Regions from separate parts of the Listeria marthii genome, predicted to be linked through region 1. Evidence: predicted binding sites of a transcription regulator. Region 1 holds the regulator's gene; each other region holds the start of a gene.
The links. The regulator Rex, encoded in region 1, represses fermentation and respiration genes when NADH is low (regulators of the CRP and FNR family bind a similar motif). The targets are predictions, from matches to a motif close to TTGTGAAATATTTCACAA.
Positions count from the first base shown of each region.

Region 1 (5,091 bases):
CCTTCTGCAACTTCAAGTGTTTCTCTTGTTCCGTTTTCTAGAACACGACCTGAACCGACTGCAACAATTTTCCCTGATTGCGGTTTTTCTTTGGCAGAGTCTGGTAATACAATCCCACTCGCTGTTTTTTCCTCTGCTTCAAGTACTTCAATTACAACACGATCTCCTAATGGTTTTAACAATGTAAATGACCTCCTCTGATATAATTACATTTTTCATTTTAGCACTCGACACATCAGAGTGCTAATACAGTTATTATGATACCAAACTGAATAAAAATTGCAAGCAAAAACGTTTAAAAAATGGAAGAATTCTTATTTGCGGTAAAGCTTGATAACGAGTACAATAAGGAGAGCTATTTCCGCTTGTTTGAAGCAATTTAGCATGATTTTTGTTTTTAGAGAGGATGCGTCTTTTTTGGCTAAACGTTATATTACGATTGTGTTAGTTTATTTGTTATTACTGTTCTCTGCATCTATTGGAATTCCAATTGTTCAACATATTTTATTAAGTGTCACTTCCCTTTCGGCGGAAGATGCTGCGGCTTATGGAATGGTTATTTGGTCGATATTTTCTAATCTTTTATCGCTGGCTATTATCATTCCGATGCTTTATAGAAAACCAAAAGAAAATAAAATTGAACTCGGTGAAAAAACGAAACCACTATTTAGTATCGTTTGGATTATCGGTGGTGTCATTGGATTATATGTAGCGCAAATTATTTGTAGCATTATTATTACGATGATTTCTGGGGACATGAGCACGTCTGCAAATACGGAATTACTAGTTGATTTGACAAAAGCTGCACCGATTTTCTTGATTTTCATTTCCATTCTAGGCCCAATTTTAGAAGAGCTTGTATTTAGAAAAGTGGTTTTTGGTGGGCTGAGCAATGTCATGAATATTCATGTGGCTGCGGTTATTAGTTCGCTTTTCTTTGGACTGCTTCATGGGGATATTTCCTTTTTACTGACTTATTTTGTCATCGGACTGATTCTTTGTTTTCTTTATACGAAAACGAAACGGATTGTGGTTTCGATGGGCGCTCATATTTTGATGAACACGATTGTTTTGCTTTTGAGTCTCGGAATAATTGGAGGATAATATGAAAAATTCATTAATTAAGCAAAGTTTTCTTTATTTTGCGCTTGGTCTTGTATTTGTATATTTTGTTATTGTTCGTGTAGCTGAATATGGTTATGATATCCTTGCTTATATACTTATTATAATGACATTAATGGATTTTGGGATTGGTATCGGCTTGATTATTACCGGACTGAGAAGACGTAAAAAAAACCTGTAGAAAGTAAGTTTTAGCTTACCTTCTACAGGTTTTTTTATTCTGTTTTCGCTGGATAATTTTCCAGGAAATAGATTAACGTTTGTAATTCCGTTGTAAGATCGATATGGTGCACACGAACTTGTTTTGGAACACTGATACGAGCTGGTGTAAAGTTTAGGATACCTTTAACATCTGCTTCGATTAAACGATCTACCGTTACTTGTGCTTCGTCAGCTGGAACTGTCAGAATAACTACTTCCACACCGTTTTCACGAACAATTTCTTCCATATCATTTAAATGATAAATCGGAATATCTTGTTGAACACTACCTACTTTCGCTGGATCCACATCAAATGCAGCAACGATTTTGATATTATTGTTTTTCATGAAATTATAATGTAATAATGCTGTCCCTAGGTTACCAACACCGATAAGTGCAACATTTGTCTGTTTGTCCTGACTGAGTGTTTTGCTGAAAAAGTCGAGTATGTATGAAACGTTATACCCGTATCCTTTCTTACCTAATGCGCCAAAGTACGAAAAATCACGTCGAATAGTCGCTGAATCAACTTTCACCGCTTCACTTAATTCCGCTGATGATACTCGTTCCTTACCTGACTCATCTAGGTATTTCAAGTAACGATGATATAATGGTAAGCGTTTTGCTGTCGCTTGTGGAATTTTAGTTGTTTCCTCCATCATGCCTTCTGTCCCTTCTTCTTTTAAATTTTTTCTGAAGTTGAAGCTTTTGTGAACTGTACTTCCTTTCACATGCTTGCTTATATACTATAAACATTTCACAAGGAATGCACAAACTTTTTGCTCATAACTTTCAAGTAAGGTTTTGTCCCGCAAAATATCCGGTGCAGTCCTTCTTTTCTATTCTACGCTAAAATCACAAATAATGCGAGTGTTTTCACAAACTAACTGATTCGTGAACAATTGGCTATCTCATTGCGATTACTTGGCTTTTAAGATAAACTAGTAGGGAGAACGTTCGAGGAGAGAGATTATGATATTATTACAAGTTCAGCAAATTTCTAAATTCTTCGGTGCAGAAGTAATTTTAGATAATATTAAATTAGAAGTAAAAACTGGTGACCGAATTGCTTTAGTTGGCAGAAATGGCGCAGGAAAATCTACTTTACTTAAAATCATCGCAGGCAAAATGAGCTATGACGGCGGAACCATTTCCAAACCTAAAAGTGTCGAAATTGGCTATTTGGCGCAAAACACTGGGCTAGAGTCTTCCAAAACTATTTGGGATGAAATGCTTAGCGTGTTTGACTCACTTCGAAAAATGGAAGCTGATTTGCGCAAAATGGAGCTTCGTCTCGGCGAACCAGAACTATATAATGACCCGGAAAAATATCAAGCATTGATGACGGATTACGATACATTGCAGCATACCTTTAAAGAAATTGGCGGGTATACGTATGAAGCTGAAATCCGCTCTGTTTTAAATGGTTTGCGCTTTTATCCTGATGATTATGAAGTGGAGATTGCTTCTTTAAGTGGTGGGCAAAAGACACGGCTCGCACTGGCCAAATTGTTGCTTGCTAAACAAGACATTCTTGTTCTCGATGAACCGACCAACCATTTAGATATCGAAACGTTAGCATGGCTAGAAACGTATTTACAAAACTACCACGGCTCCTTACTTATCGTATCCCATGATCGCTACTTCCTTGATAAAGTCGTTAACCAAGTATACGAAATCAGCCGCACCAAAATCGATCACTACAAAGGCAATTACAGTTCGTTTGTCAGTCAAAAACAAGCCAAACTGGAACAAATGTGGAAAGAATTCGATAAACAACAAAAACAAATTGCAAAACTAGAAGATTTTGTCGCAAGAAATATCGTTCGCGCATCCACAACTAAACGCGCGCAAAGTCGAAGAAAACAATTAGAAAAAATGGATGTGCTCGGTCGACCTCAAGGGGATGAAAAAGCCGCTCACTTTGGTTTCCAATTTGAAAAGCAAACCGGTAAGGATGTTTTAATGGTAGATCAGCTAAGCATTGGTTATGCAAAAGACAAGCGCATTGCTTCCAATCTAACCTTCGAAATGAAACGCCAAGATAGCCTTGCACTCGTTGGCCCAAATGGAATCGGCAAGTCTACCCTACTTAAAACACTTATTCGCGATATTCCAGCTCTAAGCGGCGAATTTCACTTTGGCGCTGGCGTGAAAATTGGCTACTACGACCAAGAACAAGCCAAACTAACTTCCAACAAAACCGTTTTAATGGAACTTTGGGATGATTATCCTGAATTAAATGAAGTTAATGTCCGAACAACACTTGGTAATTTCCTATTTTCAGATGACGATGTGCTAAAAAATGTCCAATCACTCAGCGGTGGCGAAAAAGCGAGACTCGCGCTTGCTAAACTCACTTTACTTGAAGCCAATGTCCTCATTCTCGATGAACCAACCAACCATTTAGACATTGAAAGTAAAGAAGTGTTAGAAGCAGCTTTAATCGATTTTGAAGGGACGATTTTGTTCGTTTCCCATGACCGTTATTTCATTAACCGGATAGCTTCGAAAATCGTCGAATTGGCCCCGGAAAAAGCGACTGTTTTCCTAGGAGATTACGATTATTACCAAGAAAAATTAGCGGAAGCAAAAGAACTAGCACGACTTGATGCTGAAGACCGCCGCAAAAAAGGCGAACAAGTCGAAACAACCGCCTCCGTCAGGAAATTAAACTACCAAGAAGAAAAAGAACAGCAAAAACTACTTCGACAACGAAAAAGAAAACTTGAAGAAGTAGAGCAAGCCATGGAACAGACCGATGAAAAAATCGCCGAACTTGAGCTCCAATTAACCAAACCCGAAGTTTTCCAAGACCATGAAAAAGCCCTTGAAATCACACAAGAGCTGGACGCGGTGAAAGCGGACGGCGAAAAACTCATGGAAGAATGGGAAACCATAAGCGAAGAACTGGAATCCATGTAATCTGCATAAAAAAAGGAGCAAATAATGAAAAAGATTTTAATTATTTCTGGTTCAATTATCGTTAGCTTACTTGTCATTATTACCATTTGTGCGAGTTTTTACTTATATAGTTATGCTTTAGCGCGTGACAATTCCAGCATGGACGATACAGCAACAACAGACGAAACAACGGAAACGGCCAAACTGGCGAAGAAAAATCGCGAGGCAAATGTCGCTTGGATGGAAAAGCAAAATCTCACGCAATGGACTGAAACCTCAGCCGACGATTTGAAACTTGTTGCTAATTATTTAGCAGCCGATAAACCATCTAATACGACAATCATTTTAGCCCACGGTTATCGTGGCAAAAGTGGTAAAGTTGAGATGGCTGGCCTAGCACGGATGTATCACGAAAAATTTGGTTACAATGTTTTAATGCCTGATGCCAGAGCACACGGCGAAAGTGAAGGTGAAAATATTGGTTTCGGCTGGCCCGAACGCAAAGATTATGTACAATGGATTGATCAAGTAATCGATAAAAATGGAACCAACACAGAAATCGCACTCCACGGCGTTTCCATGGGCAGCTCCACCGTCCTTATGACAAGCGGCGAAAAACTACCAAAACAAGTAAAAAGTGTTATCGCGGATTGCGGCTATACTTCGATGGATGCTGAACTTTCCTATCAATTAAAAGCCATGTTCCATTTGCCGAATTTCCCAATTATCCCAACAGCTAGTCTAATAAACAAAGTGAAAGAAGGTTTCTTTTTCAGCGAAGCAAGTGCCGTTGATGCAGTCGCTAAAACAGACTTACCGATTTTCTACATTCATGGTGATTCAGATGCTTTCGTTCCTACTTAT
Region 1 is NZ_JAASWB010000001.1:273,599-278,689, forward strand. It holds gene groES (co-chaperone GroES) at 1-182, opposite strand, end outside; gene HCJ55_RS01410 (CPBP family intramembrane glutamic endopeptidase) at 418-1,104, shown strand; partial or broken gene HCJ55_RS01415 (DUF4305 domain-containing protein) at 1,106-1,310, shown strand; gene HCJ55_RS01420 (redox-sensing transcriptional repressor Rex) at 1,338-1,985, opposite strand; gene HCJ55_RS01425 (ABC-F family ATP-binding cassette domain-containing protein) at 2,296-4,248, shown strand; gene HCJ55_RS01430 (alpha/beta hydrolase) at 4,273-5,091, shown strand, end outside.

Region 2 (5,091 bases), on a different contig from region 1:
TAACAACGGAGCTTAACTATTGGCGTGCTATAAAAAGTTCACAAAAAATCCATTGTATCTCAAATGCAGTTAGGTTATTCTGAGGCGAATGTGAAACAAAAAGAGGAGGAACAACGGTGAAATTACTTAAAAAGGGAACAATGGCTTTATTTGTAATGGTTATGGCAGTGATGTTAGTAGCTTGTGGAGGGAAAGTAGAAACAAAAACGTACGAACTTTCTCAAAATGGTATAGAATCTAAATTGATATACACTTGTAAAGGAGACAAAGTCACGAAGCAAACAGCTGAAAATAGAATGCCTTACACTGCGCTAGGCGTTAGTTCAAAAGAAGACGCTGAAAAAATGCTTAAAGAAAGAAGTGATAAGTTTCAAAACATTAACGGATTAAAAGCGGAAATGGAATATAAAGATGATAAAGCTATTGAAACGATAGAGGTAGATTACACTAAAATTTCTTCAGAAGATATAAGGAAACTCCCGGGTATGACTACAAATGGTGATACTTCTAAGGGGATTAGTATGAAAAAGTCTGTAAAATTGCTAAAATCTCAAGGTTATAAAGAAGTTAAATAATAAATTTGTATCAAAAAAGAAGTATCCGCTCAAACGGATACTTCTTTTTATTTAATAATCCTGCGCTTCAATAACAACGGCCGTACCAGATGCGGTAACCATCAGCATCCCGTTATCCGCTCCAAGCACTTCATAATCAATATCAACGCCAATAACGGCATTTGCGCCAATATCTTTCGCGCGTTGTTCCATTTCACGAATCGCTTCCTCGCGAGCGTTAATAAGCTCGTCCTCATAACCTTGCGAACGACCCCCGAAGAAATTTCTCAGTCCGGCTCCAATATCTTTCATAAAGTTAACGCCAGTGATGACTTCGCCGAAAACGATTTTTTTATACTCGATAATTTGTTTACCTTCAATATTTGGTGAGGTTGTTACGATCATAATTTCATCCCTCCAGTTTTCTTTTATCATACTCCTTAGAGCTTTTTCTAGTCAAAGGATATCCGGCTAATTTTTGCGATTTCGCGCTTTTTCGATATAAGAAATGGCGTCCGGAACTTTACAAGCATTTTTCCCTAAATTCACATGAACTTTCCCGACTGATTCCGCAGCTTCTATCGCTTTTTCATGCAAATCGTCGTTATAAATGCCGCAAGAAATAATGAAACTGTTCATCGAATATCGCGTTCTGTTGGATTCTGCTTGTAACGTTTCTTTGGCGCGCTTTAATAGCTCTTCTGCTTCGGGCAAATCGTTAATATGCTCGCTAAAAATCTGCCAGCCCATTGCTTTCGTTAAATCATAATCACTTTCAACCCACTTTTTGGCGAAAATGAGCGAATCTTCTCTTTTACTGACAAGTGATGCAAGTGCGAAAGTTAGTTGTGACCACGTTTCTCGAAAAGCAATATTCCATTTTTCGATTTGCTCAGTAGTCATTTTGTTCGGATCAATCGCGAGCAATCCGAGGTAAATCAAGTCGCTGTTGCTCGATTCGATTAGCTCTACAGCAAGTTCGTAGTTTTTCGTCAATTTTTCCCGGCGAATAATTTTCTTTAAATCGCCAATTTTCAGCCCGTAAAGTTCTAATGTTTCAGGGCAACCGTGATTTCGGAAAATTTTAACGGTGTTTGGATTTTCTAAGGTTTGAAGTTCGGTGTTAAGTTGGTCAAAAGTAATCATGCGGCGCTCTCCTCTCGAATAAATTAAGTATAACAAAAAAGCATGCTAAGGCGCATGCTTTTAAGATTCAGAGCTTATTAGTCAACTTGTTTCATTGCGTCGTCGAGAACTTTTTTAAGTGTGTCTGCTGAATTTTTCATTTGTTCTTTTTCTTTATCTGTCAAGTTCATTTCAACAATGTGGCGAACGCCTTGACGGTTAACTACTGCAGGTGCGCCGATATAAATGTCGTTCATACCGTAATGACCATCTAAATAAACGGAAAGTGGTAAAATCGCATTTTCGTTATTTAGGATCGCTTTTGTAATACGGGCAAGTGCAGCTGCGACACCGTAGAAAGTAGCGCCTTTTTTATTAATGATTTCATAAGCTGCATCACGAACGCTTACGAAGATAGTATCCATTGCGCCTTGTTCGTCTTCGCTAATCCATTCAGTAATTGGAAGGCCGCCGACAGTTGTGTGGCTCCATGCTGGGAATTCAGTATCACCGTGTTCGCCAAGAATGTAACCATGGACGTTACGAGCATCCACTTTTAAATAATCGGCAATCGACATACGGAAACGAGCTGTATCAAGACTTGTTCCGGAACCGATAACACGTTCTTTAGGAAGACCTGAGAATTTCCAAGTCGCATAAGTTAGGATGTCCACTGGGTTAGACGCGATTAGGAAAATGCCGTCAAATCCGCTGGCCATAACTTCGTCCACGATGCCTTTCATGATTTTGATATTACGGTTTACTAAGTCTAAACGAGTTTCGCCAGGTTTTTGCGCAGTTCCAGCTGTTACAACAACTAAATCTGCATCATGGCAATCGCTATAATTCGCTGAGTAGATTTTCTTTGGTGTGGAAAATGGAACGGCGTGGCTTAAATCCATTGCATCCCCAATAGTTCTGTCTTTATCTATGTCAATAATGCCAAATTCTTGTCCGATGCTTAAGTTTACACAAGCAAATGCGTAACTGGAACCAACTGCTCCGTCGCCAACTAAAATAATTTTTTGATGATCTTTCATTTCGAATTCCTCCTATAAAAAATCTATTTACTAGTACAGTATACCATGTATTTTTCATTTGTGAAGCGTTGAACGTCCTAAATTTAAAAAAGTTGTTATAATGTTTTTGTGAAAACGCTATAGTACAGTTTGGAAGCGTCTGCATTCGCGTTCAACCGCTATTTTCTGTTTACCTTTTATTGAGAATTATAAACCTTACAAATCAAAATAAGGCTATTCCTTTGTTTTGCTATTTTTCTAACGGGTAGATATAATGTAGATGTACCAAAATTGAATGAGTGGAGTGATTTTTTATGGCAACAACATTAGAGGTCCAGAAAAGAGAAACAACGCAACATTCAGAAGTAACGAGATTGCGTAGTGAAGGAAAAGTACCTGGAATTATTTATGGTTACAAATCAGAGAATGTTCCAGTTTCCGTTGATTCTTTGGAATTAATCAAAGCAGTTCGTGACAATGGTCGAAACGCCGTATTTTCAGTGACTGTAGACGGCAAGAAATTAAATGTTCTATTGCATGAATATCAAGTGGATCCGTTAAAAGACGTTTTAGTACACGTTGATTTACTAGCGGTTGATATGAATGAAGAAGTTGAGACCGATGTTCGCGTGGTATTAGTTGGCGATGCACCTGGCGTTAAAGCTGGCGGCGTATTACAGCAAATTATCCATGACGTAAAAGTTTCAGCAACACCAGAAAAATTACCAGAAACAATTGAATTAGACATTTCTTCATTAGAAATCGGTGATGTTTTAACAACAAACGATCTTCCAGAAAACAAAGACTATGTCGTGCAAGCAGAGGAAGAAGAAACAGTAGTTACTGTATCTGCTCCGCGTGCTGAAGAAGAACCAACGACTACGGAAGCGCCAGAGCCAGAAGCTGTACATGGTAAAGATGAAGAGCCTGTTGAATAATTTCTAATAAATAACGATGGGAGATTCGCATTTATTTGCGATATCTTCCATTTTTTTTGTTATAATAGTTTCGAGAAGGAGGCGTTTATATGCTTGATAAATCAGTACCACATATTTCTGTTGCGATGGTCAATCACAATGCCGCGAATTATCCGGAGTTTCATTTACCAGCGGGATATTCTTTTTGCTTTTATAAAGAAGGATTGGAAGAAGATTGGTGTAGATTACAATTAGAAACTGGTCAGGTACCATCAATGGATAGTATTCGCGCTCGTTTTGAAACGGAATTTGGAACTAAAAAAGAGAAATTGGCCAAGCGTTGTGTCTTTGTGCAAGCGCCTAAAGGTGAACTTATTGGAACAGCAATGCTTTGGGACGGGGATACATTTGGCGAAATGGCGAGCCGGATTCATTGGGTTGCTGTACTTGATTCCCACGGTGGAAAAGGTATCGCAAAAGCTTTGTTATCCAAAATCCTCGGCATAAATAAAAATGATTTTGTCTATTTGACTACACAAACCGGAAGTTACCAAGCAATCTATTTATATCGAAAATTCGGTTTTGAAAAATATATCGGAAAAACGCCCGAAAATTGGAAAACGGCAGACTTTCAAGCTGGAAATGAAACAGCGTGGCAAATAATTGAAAATAAAATTGCTGAACACCAAGCATAGTTGGAAAACTTTCAACCAAGTGCAATCCATGTTATAATCAAAAAAACATCGAAACAAAAACCAGTTCATTCGTGAAGTGGTTTCGTTCATGTAAGGAGAAGCTTTTATGAAATTAATTGCAGGACTCGGAAATCCGGGCAAAAAATACGAACGTACCCGGCATAATGTCGGTTTTATGGTAGTTGATGAGCTGAGTTTCCGCCATCAAACGCCTTGGAAAAAATCCAAATTTAATGGTATGACAAGTGAAATTAATGTCGGCGGCGAAAAAATGATTTTAGTTAAACCACTCACTTTTATGAATGCTTCTGGAGAATGTATTCGTCCGCTGATGGACTATTACAACATACCGATTGAAGATGTTGTAATTGTGTATGATGATCTTGATTTACCAGTTGGGAAAATCAGATTACGCCAAAAAGGTAGTGCCGGTGGACATAATGGGATGAAATCAATTATCCAGCATGTTAAAACCCAAGAGTTTAACCGCATTCGTGTTGGTGTGAGTCGCCCTATAAAAGGGGAAGTCATTAACTACGTGTTAGGAGATTTTCCTAAAGCCGAACAACCGGATATTATCGCAGCAATCCAAAAAAGTGCGGATGCCATCGAAGACTTTGCGCAAACGCCATTTATAGAAGTAATGAATAAATACAATCAAAAATAAACAATGACGAGACGTGGTAATTTTTTTGCCACGTATTTCGGTCTTTCTTCGGACGCGTGATTGACTCTTGCGCCCTGTAGAATGAATTTTCTGACAAAAAAGGAGCTGTTTTCC
Region 2 is NZ_JAASWB010000004.1:14,361-19,451, reverse strand. It holds gene HCJ55_RS07790 (YehR family lipoprotein) at 117-575, shown strand; gene HCJ55_RS07785 (putative heavy metal-binding protein) at 627-959, opposite strand; gene HCJ55_RS07780 (DNA alkylation repair protein) at 1,026-1,700, opposite strand; gene HCJ55_RS07775 (L-lactate dehydrogenase) at 1,778-2,719, opposite strand; gene HCJ55_RS07770 (50S ribosomal protein L25/general stress protein Ctc) at 3,013-3,636, shown strand; gene HCJ55_RS07765 (GNAT family N-acetyltransferase) at 3,726-4,310, shown strand; gene pth (aminoacyl-tRNA hydrolase) at 4,417-4,977, shown strand.
Region 2: a site for Rex is predicted at 2,778-2,795, ahead of HCJ55_RS07775 (L-lactate dehydrogenase). Genes of this name have one in related genera too.

Region 3 (5,091 bases), on a different contig from region 1:
TTTGGCCGTAACCGTCACGAACTTTAACATCAAAATTGTCTTGGAAAACTTGAATTACTTCGCGGTTTAAAGGTTCGCCCGCTGATACGGCGCTACGAAGTGAACTTAAATCGTGTTCGCGCAGATTGTTCACTTTTGCCATTAAACGGTATTCTGTTGGCGTACAGCATAGCACATTGATTTTTTCTTCTTCCAGTAAATGAAGTTGTTTTTCAGGGATAAAACGTCCGTTGTAAATGAAGCCAGTCGCGCCTTTTCCAAGTACAGAAAGGAAGGGAGACCAAACCCATTTTTGCCAACCGGGGCCAGCTGTAGCCCAAACGATATCGTCTTCGTGAATATCTAGCCAATGATCGGCCGCAATACGGATATGCGCGTAACCCCAACCGTGGATATGTACAACACCTTTAGGATTACCAGTTGTTCCACTCGTGAAAGCAAGCAGACAAGCGTCATCGCGAGAAGTTTCTACGCGTTCAAACTCGGTCGAAGCGTCTTCCATCAATGTTTCGTAATGATCCCAGCCAGATAATTTATCACCAACAATGATTTTTTTCGAAACGGAAGGCGTATTTTCAATTTTATCAAATTCGGCAGTCATTCCATTGTAAGAAACGATTGCTTTTACGTTTGCGTGATGGATGCGGTATTCTAAGTCGTGCGCTTTAAGTAGCTCCGATGCCGGGATAATAATGGCACCAGCTTTCCATAAGCCCATATAAATAGCGTAAGTTTCTAGTAGTCTAGGTGTCATAACGATTACATGGTCGCCTTTTTTAATCCCAGCGTCTTTAACCACATTGGCAAATTTGTTCGCTTGTTCAAGTAGGTGGCGGTAGCTCCATGTTTTTGTTTCGTCATGGTCGTTTTTCCAAATTAAAGCAGTTTTTTCAGAACTGAATTTAGCAATCTCGTCAGTAATATTATAAAGTTCTGGAGCGATTAAGTTTTCTGAATTCATAATGACTCTCCTTTATAAGTAGATTGTATATTTTGATAATTTTGTTTTAGTACCTAGTATTAATATATGGTAATATAAATGCTCCGTGAAAGCAACTAAAGTGTTCCTGTGAAAATTTGAGCAGATTGTTCTTACATCTAATCCAAGCTATGCTAAAATAGCTGTAAGTGACTTTTTAGAAATGAGGTGCATAGATGGAACGAGCTTTCTTTATGCAACAAGCGCTTGAAGAAGCCGAGAAAGCACGAGAAATTGGGGAAGTTCCAATTGGTGCAGTCGTTGTTTTAGATGGAGAAATTATTGGCCGGGCGCATAATTTGCGTGAAACGAGCCAAAATGCAGTGACCCATGCGGAATTACTTGCCATTCAAGACGCGTGTAAACATCAGAATTCATGGCGACTCAGCGGTGCAGAACTGTACGTTACGCTAGAACCGTGCCCGATGTGTAGCGGTGCCATTTTGCTTTCGCGGATTGAAAAGGTTTATTACGGGGCAAAGGATCCAAAAGCCGGAACAGCGGGATCATTAATGAATTTGCTTCAAGATGACCGATTTAATCATACGTGTGAAGTAGAAGCTGGATTAATGGAAGCCGAAAGCAGCGAAATGTTAAAAAGTTTTTTCCAAGAACTGCGAAAACGGAATAAATTAAATAGGTCTTAATGCTCATTATGCGAAATGATACTTTTATGAAAGTTATTGTGAAATAAAAAGCAATAAGCCTTACCAACATTTACAGCCAGATAATAATTGCGAAAATCATCACAATCTAACAAAAACAAAATAACATCGAAAGTACTAAATAAATTTGCCGCAAAATAGGATAAAATATACTCCATATAGAACTCATTATAAAGTAAAAATCTTTCTTAACTAGTTCCTAAATCTTTGGAAAATAAGGATTACATATTATTGTATTATGCTTTGTGAATTACAGAGCAACTGGAGGCGTCACTTTGGGCGGTTTTTCACAAGGTTTTTAAGAAAGAAGCACAAATCAAGGAACGAAACAGTAATTTTTAGCTTAAAAAGGAGGAGAAAAGGGTGGATAAACTATTTTTAGCCCGTTTTCAATTCGCATCAACAACAATTTTCCATTTCTTATTTGTACCACTTTCAATTGGACTTGTATTTATGGTTGCTCTTATGGAAACGTTGTATGTCGTGAAGGGGAAAGAAATTTACAAAAAAATGTCGAAGTTTTGGGGACACATTTTCCTTATTAACTTCGCGGTCGGTGTCGTAACCGGTATTATTCAAGAATTCCAGTTTGGGATGAACTGGTCGGATTACTCTAGATTTGTTGGGGACGTATTCGGTGCACCACTTGCAATCGAAGCGTTACTTGCATTCTTTATGGAATCTACGTTCATCGGACTTTGGATTTTTGGTTGGGATAAACTTAGCAAAAAGCTACATTTAGCTTGTATTTGGCTTGTTTCAATCGGAACAATTATGTCTAGTTTCTGGATTTTAGCAGCGAACTCATTTATGCAACATCCGGTTGGTTTTGAATTTAAAAATGGCCGTGCGGAAATGAATGACTTCTTGCAACTTATTACTAATGGACAACTACTTGTGGAATTCCCGCACGTTATATTCGGGGCATTTGCCACTGGGGCCTTTTTCATTGCCGGTGTCAGTGCGTATAAGATGCTCAAAAAACAAGATGTCGCCTTCTTTAAACGATCATTCCAAATTGCAATGGTCATGGCGGTAATCGGTGGTTTTGGTGTGGCTTTCAGTGGTCACTCGCAAGCGCAATACTTGGTTAAAACACAACCAATGAAAATGGCAGCGACGGAAGGGATATGGGAAGATACAGCCGACCCTGCTCCGTGGACGATGATTGCCAAAATTAACCCGGAAGAGAAGAAAAACGAATGGGAAGTCAATGTCCCATACGCGCTAAGTTTCTTATCTTACGGAACATTAACTGGTAGTGTTGAAGGTATGAACACCCTGCAAAAACAATATGAAGAAAAATATGGTGAAGGTGACTACATCCCACCAGTTAAAACAGCATTTTGGAGCTTCCGTATCATGGTTGGCGCTGGTATGTTAATGATTTTATTCGCGCTAATCGGTATCGTGCTTGCTTGGAAGAAAAAACTTGTTAATGCAAAATGGTATTTACGTTTGATGATTCCAATGATTGGATTCCCGTTCCTGGCGAATTCCATGGGTTGGATTATGACAGAAATAGGGCGACAACCATGGGTAGTTTTCGGTTACATGAAAACCGCTGATGCTGTATCGCCAAACGTTTCAGCAGGACAAATTTTATTCTCGATAATTGCGTTCTCGACGATTTATACGATTTTAGCCATTCTGTTGGTTTACTTATTTATACGCGAAATTAAAAAAGGACCAGACGGACACAAACCAGAAAAAGCAGAGATTTCCGTAGATCCGTTTGATAAGGGGGATGAAAGCTTTGTCACTAAATGAGTTATGGTTTTTATTAGTCGCCATCTTGTTCATTGGGTTCTTCTTCCTTGAAGGCTTTGACTTTGGTGTTGGGATGTCTACACGTTTTATGGCTAGAAATGCACTGGAACGCCGCGTACTCGTTAATACGATTGGGCCGTTCTGGGATGCAAATGAAGTTTGGTTATTAACTGCAGGGGGCGCGATTTTCGCCGCTTTCCCTAACTGGTATGCAACAATGTTTAGTGGTTATTATATTCCGCTAGTATTCCTATTACTTGCGCTAATCGGCCGTGGTGTTTCTTTTGAATTCCGTGGTCAAAAAGATTCGGCACTTTGGGTGAAAACATGGGATTGGGTTATTTTCTTCGGTAGTATTTTACCGCCATTCCTGTTCGGTGTATTATTCGCTAGTTTGATTCAAGGTATGCCAATCAATAGTGATATGGATATGTATGCTGGATTCTTTGATTACATCACTGTATTCTCCGTATGGGGCGGCGTAACGATTACGCTTATGTGCCTACTTCACGGTTTACTATTTATTACTTTACGTACAGAAGAAGATATTCAAGACCGCGCTCGTCGTATGGCGAAACGGGTTTGGTTTATTACTGTACCAGCATTACTAATCTTTGTTGTACTTGCTTACTTCAATACAGATATGTTCCAAGTTAGACCTGTACTTGTACCGCTAATGATTGGAATTGTAGTCGTAATGTACTTGCTATCCGCCCTTTTCATCTGGAAAGACCGCGATATTTTGGCATTTACATTCGGCGGACTTGGAATTGTCTTCACGATTGCAACGATTTTCGTGTCACTATTCCCACGTGTAATGATCAGTTCTATCAACAGTGCGTTTGATTTAACTATAGAAAATGCAGCTTCCGGACAATATTCGCTTAGTGTGATGACGATAGTTGCCGTTACGCTATTGCCGTTTGTTCTTGGTTACCAAATTTGGAGCTACTATGTTTTCCGTAAGCGCGTTTCTAGTAAGGAGAAAATGACGTATTAATGGGAAAAGATTTAAGGAACTACAAAGGAATTAAAAAAATAATGGCGATTCTCGCAGTTTTCACGCTTGTTCAAGGTGCTGCGATTATCGTGATGGCGATAACTTTAGCTCGTGCAATTACCGATTTATTTCACGAGCATCCATTTCAATCAGTCACAATACAAATAGGTCTCTTCGCGGGGGCCTATTTCTTGCGTCACTTTTTGAATGTATGGAAGAAACAAATCGTTTACCGTTATGCTGCGAAACTGGCGAAAATGATGCGGGAAGAGTTGCTGGATAGCCTGTTTGCACTTGGACCACGTTTTGCTCGAGCGGAAGGAACTGGGAAAGTTGTAACGATGGTTATGGAAGGTGTGGCGGATTTCCGGAATTATTTGGAACTGTTTTTACCTAAAATGATGAATATGGCAATTATTCCAGCGATGATTTGGGTGTATATTGCTTTTCAAGACTGGACGTCGGCCTTTATTTTAATGATTACTTTGCCGATTTTAATTGTATTTATGATTATTTTAGGATTAGCTGCGAAAAAGCAAGCTGATTCGCAGTTTGAAACGTATCGTGTGCTGTCCAATCACTTTGTAGATTCGCTAAAAGGGTTGGAAACGTTGCGCTATTTAGGGCTCAGTCACGACCATGAAGGGAAAATTGCCTCGGTTAGTTCGCGTTACCGC
Region 3 is NZ_JAASWB010000004.1:351,979-357,069, forward strand. It holds gene mbcS (acyl-CoA synthetase MbcS) at 1-961, opposite strand, end outside; gene tadA (tRNA adenosine(34) deaminase TadA) at 1,156-1,626, shown strand; gene HCJ55_RS09420 (cytochrome ubiquinol oxidase subunit I) at 2,008-3,414, shown strand; gene cydB (cytochrome d ubiquinol oxidase subunit II) at 3,401-4,414, shown strand; gene cydD (thiol reductant ABC exporter subunit CydD) at 4,414-5,091, shown strand, end outside.
Region 3: a site for Rex is predicted at 1,714-1,731, ahead of HCJ55_RS09420 (cytochrome ubiquinol oxidase subunit I). Genes of this name have one in related genera too.